DNA from 2 places in the Paenibacillus sp. Y930 genome. Region 1 is predicted to be linked to the other one. Evidence: riboswitches for the same ligand, from Rfam matches in the RefSeq annotation. Region 1 holds a riboswitch; the other holds the start of a gene.
What was found. Region 1 has a riboswitch for cobalamin ahead of AC1TO5_RS00950 (ABC transporter substrate-binding protein). Riboswitches for the same ligand answer to the same signal wherever they lie in the genome.
Positions count from the first base shown of each region.

Region 1 (8,050 bases):
CGTCATATCGCCCTCATCCATTACTTCACTGTCACGACTAACAATATAGCCAACATAACGGCGAGCGCTATCCATATCTCCACTAATTAATGGTTCGTAAACTAGATTACCAGCATCCTTCAACCCTTTAACAGCAATCGTTGTCGATAGCAACCAGGCCGAGACAATATAGGATAGCCATGGATGAATAGCATAGGTCAGTGCATGGATGCTGACCATCAGGACTCCAACAAGTACAATCGTACTTACTGTAAGGATCATTCCTCGATATAGTAGTGAGCGATCACTATAGCTTCGCTCCGCTTGATACAACTTCCCTTGTAGCCAACTAATCCATCGTCCCATCCAAATAACGGGGTGAGTTGGCCATTTCGGATCTCCAATTACCCAATCGATTAGAATCGCTGCAACGATAATAAGCAGCCATTCTTGCAAACTATACCACATCACTGTCCCTCCAGCTTGAAAGCGAGTGACTTCAATTCAAGCGGAATGCCAGCTGTAACAAGAAACACTTTATCTGCTAACATAGCAATACGCTGATTAAGACGACCTGCTTCATCGCGATACACTCTACTTAGCTTGTTCATCGGTACAATACCACTCCCGACCTCATTACTAACGATAACGACCGAGTATGGATACTGTTGCAAATATTGCAGAAATGTATTGATCACTTCAAGCAACTTATCAGTTCCCGAATGTTCCACATCTAACTCCATAAACCAATTACTTAACCATAATGTCATACAATCAATTAATAGGACTGGTTCTTCAAAGGCTTCTCGATCTAACATATGATTACGAATACTTTCAAGACATTGTGTAAGTTGTAATGGCGCTTCCCATGTTACCCATTGAAAAGTCTCATCGTCCCGTTGTTTGCGATGTAATGCGATCCGCTCATTCATCTCTTGGTCAAATGCTTGCGCAGTTGCAATATAGATGCCATGTGTTGCTAGCGAACTTGCAAACTTTTCCGCGAAATGACTTTTGCCACTACGGGCGCCGCCGGTAACGAGTGTAATCATCTACTTACTCCTCTCGACCATCAATACCAGCACTTGCAAAGGTCGCCATTTCTTGCATCAAACTTAATGCAGCATCGATGAAGTGGAAACATAATACTGCACCCGTTCCTTCACCCACACGTAAATCTAATTGAATCATCGGTTGTAGACCAATCGAAGCTAGCGCATGTACATGACCTTGCTCTTGCGATTGATGTGAAGCAATCATATATCGAGCTGCATTTGCACTTAACTTAGCAGCAATTAACGCAGCGGCCGTTGAAATATATCCATCAATAATAACTGGGCAACGATTTCTAGCTGCTCCGATCATTACACCAACTAGTCCTGCAATTTCTAGACCACCAATTTTAGCTAATACATCAAGCGGATCATCCTCATTAGGTGCATTCACTACGATTGAACGTTCAATAATATTAATTTTTTGCTGAAGCATCGCATCATTAATACCTGTCCCTCTACCTGCTGCTGCAGTTGCATCTAACTTAGCTAATACACTTACAATCGCAGCACTTGCCGTCGTATTACCAATTCCCATCTCACCAGTAGCAAACATGCGGACACCTTGTCCATATTGCTCTTCTACTACTTCGATTCCTACTTGAATAGCTTGAATTGCTTCCTCACGCGACATCGCTGCACCTATTGCCATGTTTGCTGTGCCGTACCTAATTTTGTGAGAACGTAATTGAGGATGTTCAAGATCAGCTGCTACGCCAATATCTACACAGACAACATCAGCATGAGCGCCTCTTGCCAGTACATTAACGGCAGCTCCACCACTTAAGAAATTAAGAACCATTTGCGGGGTTACCGATTGTGGAAATGCACTAATTCCTTCGTCGCATACGCCATGATCACCAGCCATAATGATGACCGTGCGTTTACTAAGATCTGGCCATAGTTTTCCAGTTATAGCCGCTAATTGTGCCGTAATAACTTCAAGCTTTCCTAGACTTCCAGGAGGTTTCGTTAATTGATCAGAATGTTCTCTTGCTTGCTGAGCAAATTGTTCTTCAGGTAACTGAATACGCGAAATGTATTGTTGTAATTGTTGTTCTGTCCACTTTTCCATAAATAATCATTCTCCTTTAGTTTACGATAACAATAACTGTGGTGATTGGTTGACTGGATGTTGAATGATAACAGTAGATGCATTATACATTTCTTTCATTCTATCTGCAGTAAGTACTTGCTCCGGTGTCCCTGAAGCGATGATTTGCCCATTATGCAAAGCTAGTAATTGATCGCAGTACAATGCAGATACATTCAGATCATGCATAACGGCGATAACTAACAATTGTTTTTGTTGCTGCCAGCTTTTCACTACATCCATAATAATTTGCTGATAGCCAATATCTAGATACGTTGTTGGCTCATCTAATAAAATAATTTCCGGTTGCTGTACAATTAATTTGGCTAAAGCGACTCGCTGACGTTCACCACCGCTTAATTGATCTAATTTACGATGAACTAGATTAGTTAACCCCGTTAATTGTATCGCTTCATTAATAATACCATCTATATTAGTCTTTTCACCACCGAGCCAACTCTGATAAGGAAATCGCCCCATCTCAATGACTTCACGCACCCTAAAACCAAGCGGCGGCAGACCCCCTTGTTGTAACACAGCAACCTTCTGAGCTATCATTTTACGTGGGAGACGATGAATAGGTTGCTCTTGAAACAGTACAGAACCGCTTGTTGGCTTTCTTACTCCAGCTAGCAGTTGAAGTAATGTTGATTTACCCGCTCCATTAGGACCAATAATGCCATAAAAGCGATTCATTTCGAAGGAAAAGTTCAAATCCCGAAAAATATCAATCGAGTCATACCGATAGCTTAATGACTGTGCTTCAATCATAAGGATTGAACACCGCCTTCCTTACGGTTTTTCTTTGTTAGTAAGTAAGCGAAGATTGGGGCGCCAATTAATGCCGTAATAACACCCAGTGGCAATTCCTTCGGACTTAGCGCTAATCTAGCGATCGTATCTGCCATGATCATATAGATTCCACCGCCGATAGCTGATAATGGGATAAGAATACGATAATCTGGACCTACTATCAATCTTATGAGATGAGGCACAACAAGTCCAACAAAACCTATGACGCCAGACACAGATACAGCCGCAGCTGTTAACAATGTGCAAACAATAAGTACGATAATTTTACTACGCTCAACATTGACGCCCATATAAGCAGCTTCGCGTTCGCCAAGTGCTAGTAAATTCAATATTTGACCAAAGTACATAAGAATCGGCACTGCAATAATTAAAAATGGGAAGAGCATATAGACATGTTCCCAACTTTTCATAGAAATTGAACCCATAATCCAGAACAATATTTCATTCACGACGCCGTTTGACATCGATACCATTAATGATACAAATGAACCTAGAAAAGATTGAATAATAACTCCAGCAAGCACAAGTGTCTGAATTTGCATCGATCCTTGAGATTTGGCTAATGCAATGACTCCGAACAATGTGACAATCCCTGTGCAAAAAGCAATCAGTGGGATCGTCCATAGACCTAGTAGCATCTGATAACCCATTAATATAATAAATGCTGCACCTACAGAACTTCCGGAAGCAACACCTAATGTATAGGGATCAGCTAATGGGTTACGAAGTACACCTTGGAAACCAACGCCCGCTAATGCTAAGCAAGCTCCTACTAAAGCTGCAAGTAGTACACGGGAAAGCCTAACTTGCGTTACGATTGCTATTTCACCTTTCGAATAGTAAGCTTGAGCATCATCATTAAAAGGCAGTGAATGCCACAATATCCCCCACACATCAGCTAATGTGATGCCTGATGAGCCGAGGGATATCGCTGTAATGATCGTTATTAAAAGAAGGAGCATTGCTGCTCCTCCATATCCAATTAGTTTTTTATTCATATTTATTGAAATAGCTCGGGATGAATGGCAGCTGCAATTTCAGATAATCCTTGCGCTAGGCGCGGACCTACACGAACTAGCGGATCATTAGTAACTTTAACCACTTCATTATTTTTCACAGCATCAATCGCATCCCAACCTGGGCGCGCCTGAATACTTGCTAGAATAGAGCTTTGCTCCTCTCCAAAATCAGGATAAATAATAACTGCTGGATTTTCAATAATAACCGCCTCAGCATTAACCTCATACCAACTTGGTTGGCTATTAGCTACATTAATACCACCTGCAATCGTTACAAGATCATCTAAAAATGTGCCAGAACCAACAGTGTATCCAACGTCAAACTCTAAGTAAACTTTACGAGCATCAACATTCGCTACTTTCGCCACAATGTCGTCTTTCACCTTATTCATCTCAGCTGCAACTTCACCAGCTTGAGCCTGTGCATCTAATAATACTCCTAGTTCATTCGTATGAGCAATTACTTCATCGTAAGTTAATGGATCGGATGCGTACACGACAATACCTAGCTCGCGTAACTTCGTGATCGCTTCACTATTCATACTAGATGAAGCGATCACGATATCTGGTTCCAGCGCCATTACTGCTTCTATATTAGTAGTGGAATCTCCTACTTTTTCAATCTCAGCTGTTTCTTCTGGATAATTACTATACCCATCCACACCTACAACTTTATTACCCAAACCGATTGCAAATAAAATTTCTGTTTCACTTGGTACGATTGACACGATTGCTTTAGGACTTTCTGTAAGCGTTACTTCTGTATTGCTTGCATCAGTCACTGTCATCGGATAGACAGATGCAGAAGCCCCAGTACCCGTTGTATCTTCAACGATAGTTTGATTTTGATTCGTAGCTCCTTGATTCTGATTGTTACCGTTTACTCCATTATTACCGCCACATGCAGTAAGTGCCAACATCATAGCTAGCATCATAATTAGTAAAACCTTATTACCTTGTATAGCTTTCTTGAAATTCGATAGCATTGTTCCAATCCCCTTTTTCTTTATTTAATTTCATATACATGTGCAACACAATAAAGCGTCCTCCGATGTTGGAGACGCCGTTACTTAAACGATAAGTTCATAAAGTTTAAGTTTATCCAACACCTCCTAAGTCCACGTAGGAATATGCTTGTATTTCCTTAGGCAGGTCTCCTGACTTGAATGAATTGTAATATTGTCTTCCCAGATTATTGTTATCCAGTGACATTTAATATTACTTTGATATACAACGTATATCCATTCTTACAGTGGCGGGTCCGCGCTGGAATTTCACCAGCTTCCCTTTTCATCTATCATGCGATATGCAGAATAGAACCTAAGTACACGCTATTCAATTAGTTTACTGTCTTACTATACACGATATTACTATATGATGTCACCTATGCATAAAGAGCAAGCATCTCTACATATAACATATTAGTTACAATATTGTCTCAACAAGAGTTATGTAACGAACGAATTATAAATTAGTACTGCCTACGCCGCTGTTCATCTCCATAGATGATATAAAAGAAAAAACGCAAATTATGGGAGGAAATCTTGTGACCAAATGGAAAACCAGACTATTCACCTTGCTCATACTCGTACTATTATTCGGTGTAGGGTATAGCTATATTGTGGCACAAGGGACTACTGTACGAGATCAATCACTCCTGAAACTAACCGCAACCAGTGCAACATCAATTGGGACATTACAATTTGAAATAGATCATGATAACGCTGTTGCTCTCACTAATAGTCCGTTCACATTACAGCTACTGCCAGGTTCAAATGTAGGTACAAATTCGGATTCAGAAGCAGATCTAAACAGATTGGATCAACTAAATACCGATAATTCGCTGCCATCACATACTAAAGTTACGGTTAATCTTAATATGTTGACGATGGATTGTGGTACGATCCAATTTACGATGACACCTGATGAGCACGGTATCTACCACGGCGAAGGAATTCCTGTGATGTCTGGACTTTGGGTGGCTACAGCAACAGTTACGTATGATGATCAACCCCAAGACGAAGCGATACAATTAGCTTTCACATTCGATGTATCTTAAACCGTACTTTCAATGATTATTAGCTTTCATATTCGATGTCCAGTAATCCTTGCTCGTATCAGATGAAGCTCACATAGTGGTTATCCCGCGTAAAGGCTCATATACTCTGAGTAGGCACGCAGATGAATCTCTTTAGCCCGCTTTTGAGTTATTTCTTTCAGTTCAGGTATTTCCTCTACTTCAATGTAGTCAGCAAGTACATCAATGACATCATCCAATAGTTTTGCACGGAAATAGTATTGTAACCTTTCGCAAAGTTCGCTACCTGCCAACGTTAAAACTAATTCGCTCCAATATGACCACTCTTTCTTATTATATTTCGGCCATAATAGGACGGAATAATCCATTGCAGCATCACCGCTTACCGTTAAGTCATCCCAATCAATAATCCAACAATTATTATTATTGTCTACTAATACATTCTCCCAATTAATATCGTTATGAACGATATCTGAAGCTTTATGCTGAAATGAAGGTGCAGAACGTACTAGTTGTTCTAATGCTTCTACTTCATTCTCGAACCAAGTGATTGAATCTGATGTCACGAAATCAAGCAAATGTTGCTGAGATCTAATGATATCTAGATCTTCTTGGAATCGAGTGATATATTCCTCTGTGAATGCATCTGCATAAGAGTAGACTTGCACATTGTCTTCTACAACGTCTTGTATATCGTTTTGCTCAAACTCTTGTACATTGTTTTGCTCATCGGTTCGAATCATTTGTTGAATCTGTTTATCTATATGTAATTGATGTAGTGAATGCAATACATTCTCAACGATTGGTTTTGAATTAGAAATGGAACTTAATGATTTCCCTTCAATAAATTGAAACACTAAACCATAAGTGTAGCCCTCTATTATTTCCTCTGTTATCTCTCCTATCAATCTAGGAGCCTTATATTGTGTAGACAAATGCTCGCTTATTGATGCCCACTGCTTGAGACGGTAGGCTTTTTCAGTTCGTGCTAGTTTAATATGTATAGTTGTTTCGCCATCAGATACACGGTAGGACTGATTAACAAAACCGCCTGGATTATAAATATAACGAACATCAAACTTTGAGCCGTCTAATCCTAATGATTGAACGTTTCTTGCGACCCATAGCTTGATCTGATTCTCATTGAAATTCAGCTCCATCGTCATTCATCCCCTTTTTATAATTGGTCTCGTAGATTGTACATTTCTGTTTATAGAATAACATTCTGCTCTATATAGATTCAAACTTATTGCACACAGGTAAAGACACCTCCAAGTAATACGAAGCGATATGCTAATCGTATATTTAGAGGTGTCTTCAATTTGCTATATTAATCTACTCCAAAGAGTTTGTTGTGTATATTAACTGAACTTCAAATTCAAACTTACTTATACGTCGGTAACCAGCTACCATGTGCTTCGATCAAATCATCACATAGCGCAACAATATGATCCATCGACAATTCCGCAGACGTATGAGGATCAAGTAAAGCTGCGTGATAAATATGTTCCCTCTTGCCAGTAATCGCTGCTTCAATCGTTAATAATTGTGTGTTAATATTCGTACGGTTCAATGCAGCAAGCTGTGGAGGAAGATCACCAATAAATGTTGGTTGAACGCCATTCGCATCAACTAGACATGGTACTTCTACACAAGCTTCTCTCGGTAAATTCGTAATTAGCCCCGTGTTCATGACGTTTCCACCAATTTTGATAGGAATATTCGTCTCAATTGCTTCCATAATATAGGATCCGTATTCATGTGTGCGAGAATGTTCTAGATGAGCATCATTCATAATCTCATCCCGCTTCTGCTTCCACTCATTAATCTGACCGATGCAACGTCGAGGATATTCATCCAATGGAATATTGAAGCGCTCAATTAGCTCAGGGTATTGCGACTTAATAAAGTAAGGATGATATTCAGCATTATGTTCACTTGATTCCGTAATGTAGTAACCAAACTTGTCCATCAGTTCATAACGTACCATATCATGATGTTTTTCTTCTTGTTTCAATCTAGCAAGTCGCTTTATTTCCGGATAAATATCTTGACC
Region 1 covers NZ_JBXCIX010000001.1:178,057-186,106, forward strand. Annotated here, with positions in the region: gene cbiB (adenosylcobinamide-phosphate synthase CbiB) at 1-447, opposite strand, end outside; gene cobU (bifunctional adenosylcobinamide kinase/adenosylcobinamide-phosphate guanylyltransferase) at 447-1,031, opposite strand; gene cobT (nicotinate-nucleotide--dimethylbenzimidazole phosphoribosyltransferase) at 1,036-2,106, opposite strand; gene AC1TO5_RS00940 (ABC transporter ATP-binding protein) at 2,128-2,895, opposite strand; gene AC1TO5_RS00945 (FecCD family ABC transporter permease) at 2,892-3,899, opposite strand; gene AC1TO5_RS00950 (ABC transporter substrate-binding protein) at 3,938-4,942, opposite strand; cobalamin riboswitch at 5,087-5,295, opposite strand; gene AC1TO5_RS00955 (hypothetical protein) at 5,503-6,015, shown strand; gene AC1TO5_RS00960 (phosphotransferase) at 6,096-7,154, opposite strand; gene melA (alpha-galactosidase) at 7,379-8,050, opposite strand, start outside.

Region 2 (8,050 bases), on a different contig from region 1:
ATAAAACGATGCGATTTCTCTTAGCGGAGTTTCCTATTATACATTCTGTATACTTATATCGAGCATATGATCAGAAGGTACTAACACTTGATTCATATGAATCTGTTAATGATTTTGCTGATCAACCATTTATTTTTCATGAATTACAAAAATCAGATAAAACTCGTGCCTGGTCGATTCCTCGAAATTTTTCGGATGGAATCGGCCTTGAGCCATCACATGATCATGTTATTTCATTTACCCAGCGTACCCAGCTGCCAATGGGAGATCAAGGTATAATAGTGATTAACGTTTCGGTTAATAAGTTATTGTCAATTGTGGATCATATCGTTGATCCCAATCATACCTATATGATGATTTTTTCAAGCGATAATGAGCTAATTTACGCTACGAATGAGCTAGATGACTCTAAACGAATTACAACTACCATCGCATCTAAATACATGCAGTGGGAGTTTCAGAGTGGACTCCAGACGACGTTTTCACTGTACGCTTTAAGAACCATTTCACGAAGTTGGATAGCCTTTGGGTTTGCTGTCATATTAATTAGTCTAATCTACACCATTCATATTACAAAGCGTAATTATCGACCGATTGAGAAGATTGTTTCTCAAATTCAATCGTTTCAGCAACATGTCATTACGCATAAAGGTTCTACGGACGAATTTTCATTTATTCAAAAGGCACTTGAACGTTTAAATGATGAAAATATGCAGTATGAAGCCAAAGTTCAAGAAAGTATGCAACAAAGTAAAACGCAAGCCTTTATAAAACTACTTGAAAGTAATAATGAAGGTAATTACAAAAAATGGGGATTGACATTGAACAGATTAGTCATCCCTAACGAATTCAAACAAGCTGTAGTAGTCATTGTTGAAATTGATCACTATACTAATTTTGAGAAGAAATACAAAAATTCATATGATCAAGGTCTTATTAAGTTTGCGATTAGTAATGTGCTACATGAGTATTTATTCAATATTGGGCATGTATGGTCTGAATGGACAAGATTAAATCGTATGGGCTTTATTCAAATGATGAATAACGAGCAGCAATATGAGGAATGGAAGCAAGCACTAGACACGTTCCGTGTGTGGGTTGCTGTTAATATGGGCTTAACGGTTACGATAGGAGTAGGAAAAGTCATTCATAACTGGGAAGACATGCATCACTCCTATACGGATGCTGTTGAAACTTTGAAATATAAGTTTTCATATGGGAGTAATCGTATTTTGCCTTATGAGCAGGTGGTCCCGTTACGAAGTAATAATATTCACTTATATTATCAAGAGATTAATAGCTTAGTTCAAGATTTTCGAAGAAACCAGAAAGATTGGCCACAACGACTTGAACAGTTTTTTGCCAATTGGCAGGCTGAATTATTTACAAATGATGAAAATATGAACCTGATGCAGTATTTCAAAAGATTACTCGTCCAGCTACAGGCTAAGCTCCCATCCGAATTGAAGAAAACTTGGAATGAAGTTCTTGAAACGAAGTGGGATGTTATGGTTTATAAAGAGTCTGTACAAGAGGTAGCGCTTTCAATAGTTACTTTACTTCAAGATCTGTATAACCAGTTTACTGAACATATGAATGCAAAAGATTCAAAGCAGACTATTCATCATATCCGAAAATATGTGGATGAAAATTTTATAAGTCCAGAGCTATCTCTGAATCTGATCAGTGAACAATTTAACTTAAATAGTAAATATGTTAGTCAGTTATTTAAGGAGCAATTGGGTATTAATTTTGCAGATTATGTAATGGAGCGTCGTATTGAATTGGCAAAGACGTTGTTACTATCTACTGATGATTCCATCAATGAAGTCGCTTCTCAGATCGGTTACGAGATTCCATTATCCTTTGGTAGAGCTTTTAAGAAACATGTGGGAGTGAGTCCTACAGATTATCGTAAAAATAAGGTCGAAGAAGAGGGCATGAAAGAGGTTCAATAAAATAGAGAAGAGGATGACCGATGAATCCACAGCTTTTGCGGAAATTAGTTGTGCTTAATGATCAAGAAGTAGCCTATGCCTTAGAGAGACAAATCAGTGATGGTGGGCGGAATGACGGAGGAGTTAGAGAGCCGCATACTGGGTTGCCAACGCCAACCCATGTTGGAACCGGAAGTTCTGTTGCCTCGATGGTTGCTGCACTATATTCTAATGAATCATATTATTATCAAAGTAATACGGTGCGTGTAGCTTTATATAAAGCACTTGATTTTATTAATCGCCGCCAACATGAGGATGGTACGATTTCACTTGGTAGCACGAATTATAATTCTCCTCCGGATACTGCGTTTATGGTAAATGGGATGGCTCAAGTTTATAGCATTTTATTGAAGGATTCCTCTGAACAAGGGGGGGAGTTGGCTGAAAAATCGAGATTGTTTCTACTTCGTTCGATTCCAGCGATGCTGACAGGTGGTGGACATACGCCTAATCATCGATGGGTCATTACAGCAGCGTTATCATGGTTATATTATTATTTCAAGGATGAGGCTTTAGTTGCACGGATAGAAGAGTGGTTGGATGAGGGATTAGATTGTACATTAGATGGTGAATGGAGCGAGCGCAGTAACGGAATATACAATGCGGTTACGAATATTTCATTAATCTTTGCTTCACAGTGGTTGGAGCGACCAGAGTTACTAGATTCAGTTAGACGTAATCTGGAAATGATGGCTTACCTTATTTATGAGGATGGAGAAGTAATTACCGATTATTCTGGTCGTCAGGACTGGGGAGCACGTCATTCCATTTGTGAATATTTTCTATGTTATCAATGGATGGCAGCACAAGATCAACATTCGTTGTTTGCAACGATGCTTGATCTCGCAGGTCAGAATTTGAGTCATATGGGCTCAATCAATAACCATGTGTTGCTTGGTTCAATGGTCATGAATTATCCGAATCTTGACAATATATCACGAGTTCCACTACCTGATGGTTACACGAAGAAAATTAATTTTAACTATCCGATTGAAGAGCATTTAGAGCAGATGAAAACGGTTGGTCATCATGGTTTAATTGAACATAGTAGTATGCATACATCCTTTGGATCTCCAATTGTTCGTTATAAGGATGGCAACGAAACGGTTTTGTTAATGACGAGAACGCCTTCTTGCTTATCCGTAAGAAAAGGAGCAGCCAAATTACTAGCAGTAAGTATTGCAAGCACATTTAGCCCAGGAATTACTACGATGGAACAATTAACAGAAACCGAAACTGGCTTTGCTTTACGTGGTGGATTTAAGAAGGGATATTATGGACCGATTCGTAAAGATATATTACCGTCTTCTGCTCAAGAAGACATTAGTCCGTGGTATCTGCTACCACATCAGCATCGTCCATTAACGCATGTACAAGAACAACGGATTGATGTGAAAGTAGATCATCATGAGAAACAATGGATTGTAACGATTGAAAGTGATGACCGTCCCGATGTGATTACGCAAGTAGCCTTATTATTCTCACCAGACACCGTAATTTCTGGTGAAGGACTTGAGGCTACTGAACCGCATGTTTGGTATTGGAGTGGGGAACCATTGCAAGTTGCAGGAACTGATGGCAATACATTTGTCATGTCTGGTGGAGCTAAAGATCATCTCCAGGTTCAGTTACGCAATGCAATACCATCAGGATTATCGAAAAAGGTCATTATTAATTTGGTGACGCCATTTAAACATAAACTTGTTATTGATATGTCGTAACATAGAAAATCTAACTTCGGCAGGGTAATATAATTTCCTTTCGAAGTTAGTTCTCTAGTTGCTCTAATGCTATAATGTAATATACTAACTTAATAGTACAGAAATAATTCGAATAGATTGAGGGTTGAATATGAAGGAATCATCTGAAGCGGCATTATATCACGCATTGAATATAGAATATGCGATCCATAGTGAAGCTAAGTACAAGCTAGCTGAGCTGTTAACAGAAGTTAAAAAAGACGAGTTAATACAATTTGCGAAGAAAGTAAAACTTGTAGGTTACTCTAAATTGAATAAAGAAAATTTAGCGTCCGCATTAACGCAACATCTTGCAAGTGTTGAGTATTTAACAGAAAGTCTAATGTTATCGACGGATCAAGAGCTTGAGTTTTGGCAAGCTGTGTACCACAATCCTGAACAATTGACGGTAGAGATTATACCTGGAAAGTATCGCTTCCTTCAAATGCAAGGTATCTTGTACTCATTCTATCATCAAGAGAAGCTTATCTACGTCATCCCTGAAGAGATTAAAGCTCTGTATGATGAGTTAAATTGGAATGAATTAATGAAAGATCGTGAATTAAAGCAGTTAGTTTTACAATATACATTAGCAGCTGCTCATTTGTATGGAACAATTAGTTTACAGGAACTCGTTGATATATATAATGGACACAATGAACAAGTGATTACGATGGAAGAGTTTGAGAATATTGCTAATTACTATTTACAAAGACCTCAAAGCTATGATTGGTACAGTGGTCAATTCATTTGTACTTATTTTGAAGAGGACAATATGGATGAATATGAGGACTTACTTGAGTTAGTGCAGGATAAGCCTAGATATGTGCCGAGCAAAGAGAGCTTCTTAAAGTACGCGGATGATTTGTATTTCGAGATTACTCCTAGCTATAAGCAACTTTATCAGTACTTAGTTGATGAGCTACATGTGAATGTTATGCTAGCTACGGATATTACAGATGATGTACAGCTTGCTTGCTCAATGGAAGAACCGTTAAATGAAATTGTGTTCGAAATTGAGAGAAGAGATATAGTATTCAAAGGCAGGAAGCAAATACAAAAAGTAACGGCGTTGGTCATTGAACTATATAATGATACTAGGCTATGGTCCAATGTTGGATTTACTCCGGCCGAGCTAGCGAGTTTCTCGCAAGAGGTACAATCAAAACCGCCTGTACTATCTCTGGTAGGTCCCTCCAATAAGATTGGTAGAAATGATCCTTGCCCATGTGGTAGTGGCTTGAAATATAAAAAATGCTGTGGAAAGTAATACAATATAACAATGACAAATAGCTAGTTATCAGCTATGATGAACAAATAATTGTATATCCAACGATAGGTGCCGATATTGATCCTTTAAGGATTCGTTATTGGTTAAAAGGGAAGTGGGTGAAAATCCCACGCGGTCCCGCCGCTGTAAAAGAGGAGTTTATGCTTAATGCCACTGGGAAACTGGGAAGGCGGCATAAATGATGAATCTTGAGCCAGAATACCTGCCTATCGTGTCACACCAATTTTTCTACGATGGATAGGAAGGTGTTTATTTTTGCGTGCAAATGATAACCTATCGCAATTTTAAACCTCTTATCTCATGGTAAGAGGTTTTTTGTTGTGATTAGGATGCAACTAGAGAAGCTTGAGAGGAGTTTTTGGAAGTGAGAAGAAACAAATGGTTAGCGTGGTTATTGATTGTCAGTTTGATTTTATCGACATCTATGACCAATGGATCTGTAGCATTGGCAAGTGTTGGTGAAAGTATTGAGGTCGGACAAGTTGAGGTAAGTAATGATGCTATATTAATTAATACAGAGGGTCTATCTGCGGCTATTGATGCAATCGATAATAGTGCGATACAAGCGAAGCTCTTATCGAAATCTTATGTACTTGAAGCATATGATCAGGCTAATATAGTTCTTAACGATTTGGAAAGTGATCAAGTGAGTGTAGATCTAGCTCAATCTGAACTTGAAGATGCTATATTTCTTGCTAATCAACTAGAACTTAATCTAGCATATATTCTTCGCACAGTAACTAATCCGACGTTCGGTACTGGTGGTGGTGAATGGTCAATCCTTTCACTTGCTAGAGCCAATTATGATGTGCCAGAAGGTTACTATGATCTTTATTATGAAAATATCGAGAAAAATGTAGCACAGCTAATGGTTGCCAACAAAGGACTACTACATAAAGTCAAAGGAACAGAACATACCAGATTAATACTTGGTCTTACATCTATAGGAAAAGATATATATGATGTTGCCGGATATGATATTTCATATGCTCTTGCAGACTATAGTTATGTTGTTAAGCAAGGGATTAATGGTCCAATCTTCGCACTTATTGGATTGAATACATATCAGTATCCTTTCCCAATCAATGACTCTGTCGCTGTCCAATCAACTGAGGATATGTTAATTGAATATATTTTGGGTAAAGAGATTAATAAGGATTCAGTTTCCGCTGGTGGATGGGCATTAGGTGGCGCAGTAGCTGATCCTGATATTACAGGGATGGCGATTCAAGCACTAGCTCCATACTATGAAACCAATGCTGAAGTTCGAGAAGTAATAGATCGTGCAGTAATTTGGCTTTCTTCGGCTCAATTAGTGACTGGTGGATATATGACTTGGGGAGCAGAAAATGCAGAGAGCACCGCACAAGTAATTGTTGCGTTAACGGCAATTGGCATTAATCCACATTCTGATGATCGTTTCATTAAAAATGGATTATCAGCAGTCGATGCACTTGTGGAATACACGATTCCTAGCGGAGGATTTAAGCACACACTTACTACTGGTGTTAATGGGATGGCAACAGATCAAGGAACATATGCTTTAGTTGCCTACGAGCGTTTCCTAGAAGGAAAGACTGCGCTATATGATATGACGGATGTTGTATTGGAAAAAGAGGAAGCTCCTGATACACCTGATACACCTGATGAAGATGATGGTTCTATTAAAGTTCCAGAAGGTAATACGCCTGAAATTAAGATCGCAGATGATGGTAAGCCTTATGAAATTGCTATTACAGCGGATGATAACAATAAAGAGATTACTATTCTAATAGATAGTCAGAAAGTTGACCCTGTTCGTATCAATGTTACACCTGAAGAAGCATTGCCAGCTATTACGGCTACAAAAGGGAATGTATCTATTACAATTCCTAAAGATACAAAAGTCAAAAGTCATAATACAGGTTCAATTGAACTTCTTACGACTGCTACATTCGATGCTGATGCGCTAAGTCAACAGATTAGTACGATTATGGCAGTAAATAAAAAACTCGAAGATATCGCGTATTTTGTTACGATGGGCAGTTCTTCTAAAGTAGAATTTAGCAACGTTGTCACAATGACATTTGCTGGAGCGGCTGGTCAAGAGGCTGCCTATATTCAAGAGAATTCTATTTACCCTATTACGAAATTTGCAACAAAAGCTCAAGGGATAGTAAGTGGCTTATCAGAATTTGCTTATGATCAAGGTAATGATTTAATTATCGAAACGAATCACTTTACACAGTTCGTTGCCTACTCTACTGCTACCATTGATCAATCTGGTGGTGGAGGAGATGGAGGGAATTCCAGCAATCCAGGAAACGGTGGAGTTACTACAGCTACAGTAACTTTATCCGTTGATAAATTAACGATCGATAAAGGTTATGTTGTTAGTCCAATTACTGTCGAGCTGCAAACTGGTGATACAGCTTGGTCGGTGTTGAAACGAGTGTTAGATAGTAAGTCTATTGCTTATAACTATCAATGGACAGAAAAATACAACAGCGTCTACATTCAATCTATTGCTGATGATGGTGAATTTGACCATGGCGCAGGCAGCGGTTGGATGTACAATGTCAACGGGATCTATCCGAATTATGGCGCTAGTCTATATAATCTTCAAGGTGGAGAATCCCTACAATGGCGATATACGACTAATTTGGGTGATGATCTAGGTGTCGATCCATGTGAGTGGGACGACGATAATGCCACTTGTGATAGAGATGATGATTCTGTCGAAGATGGAGACGATAATTCTACTGAAGGCGGAGCCTCTGGAGATGGTAATAATCAAACAAATGGTAACAATTCAAATACGAATAATGGTAATGTTGCTAATTCTGAGACTGACCAGGAGCAAACGAATAAGCCTTCAATTAAAGCACTCTACAGTGATTACAAGTCAATTTCAGCTTGGGCAGTTGATGCTATCCAGCAAGCAACTAATCAAGGTTTTATTCAAGGTAGTAACGATAAGTTTAATCCTCAATCATCGATAACTAGAGCTGAATTCACCAAAATATTAGTATCACTATTAAATC
Region 2 covers NZ_JBXCIX010000004.1:348,609-356,658, forward strand. Annotated here, with positions in the region: gene AC1TO5_RS14005 (helix-turn-helix domain-containing protein) at 1-1,958, shown strand, start outside; gene AC1TO5_RS14010 (prenyltransferase/squalene oxidase repeat-containing protein) at 1,979-3,718, shown strand; gene AC1TO5_RS14015 (YecA family protein) at 3,849-5,006, shown strand; cobalamin riboswitch at 5,057-5,251, shown strand; gene AC1TO5_RS14020 (S-layer homology domain-containing protein) at 5,392-8,050, shown strand, end outside.
Region 2: it holds a riboswitch for cobalamin, as region 1 does, so the genes downstream of both, AC1TO5_RS14020 (S-layer homology domain-containing protein) here and AC1TO5_RS00950 (ABC transporter substrate-binding protein) in region 1, are expected to answer to the same signal.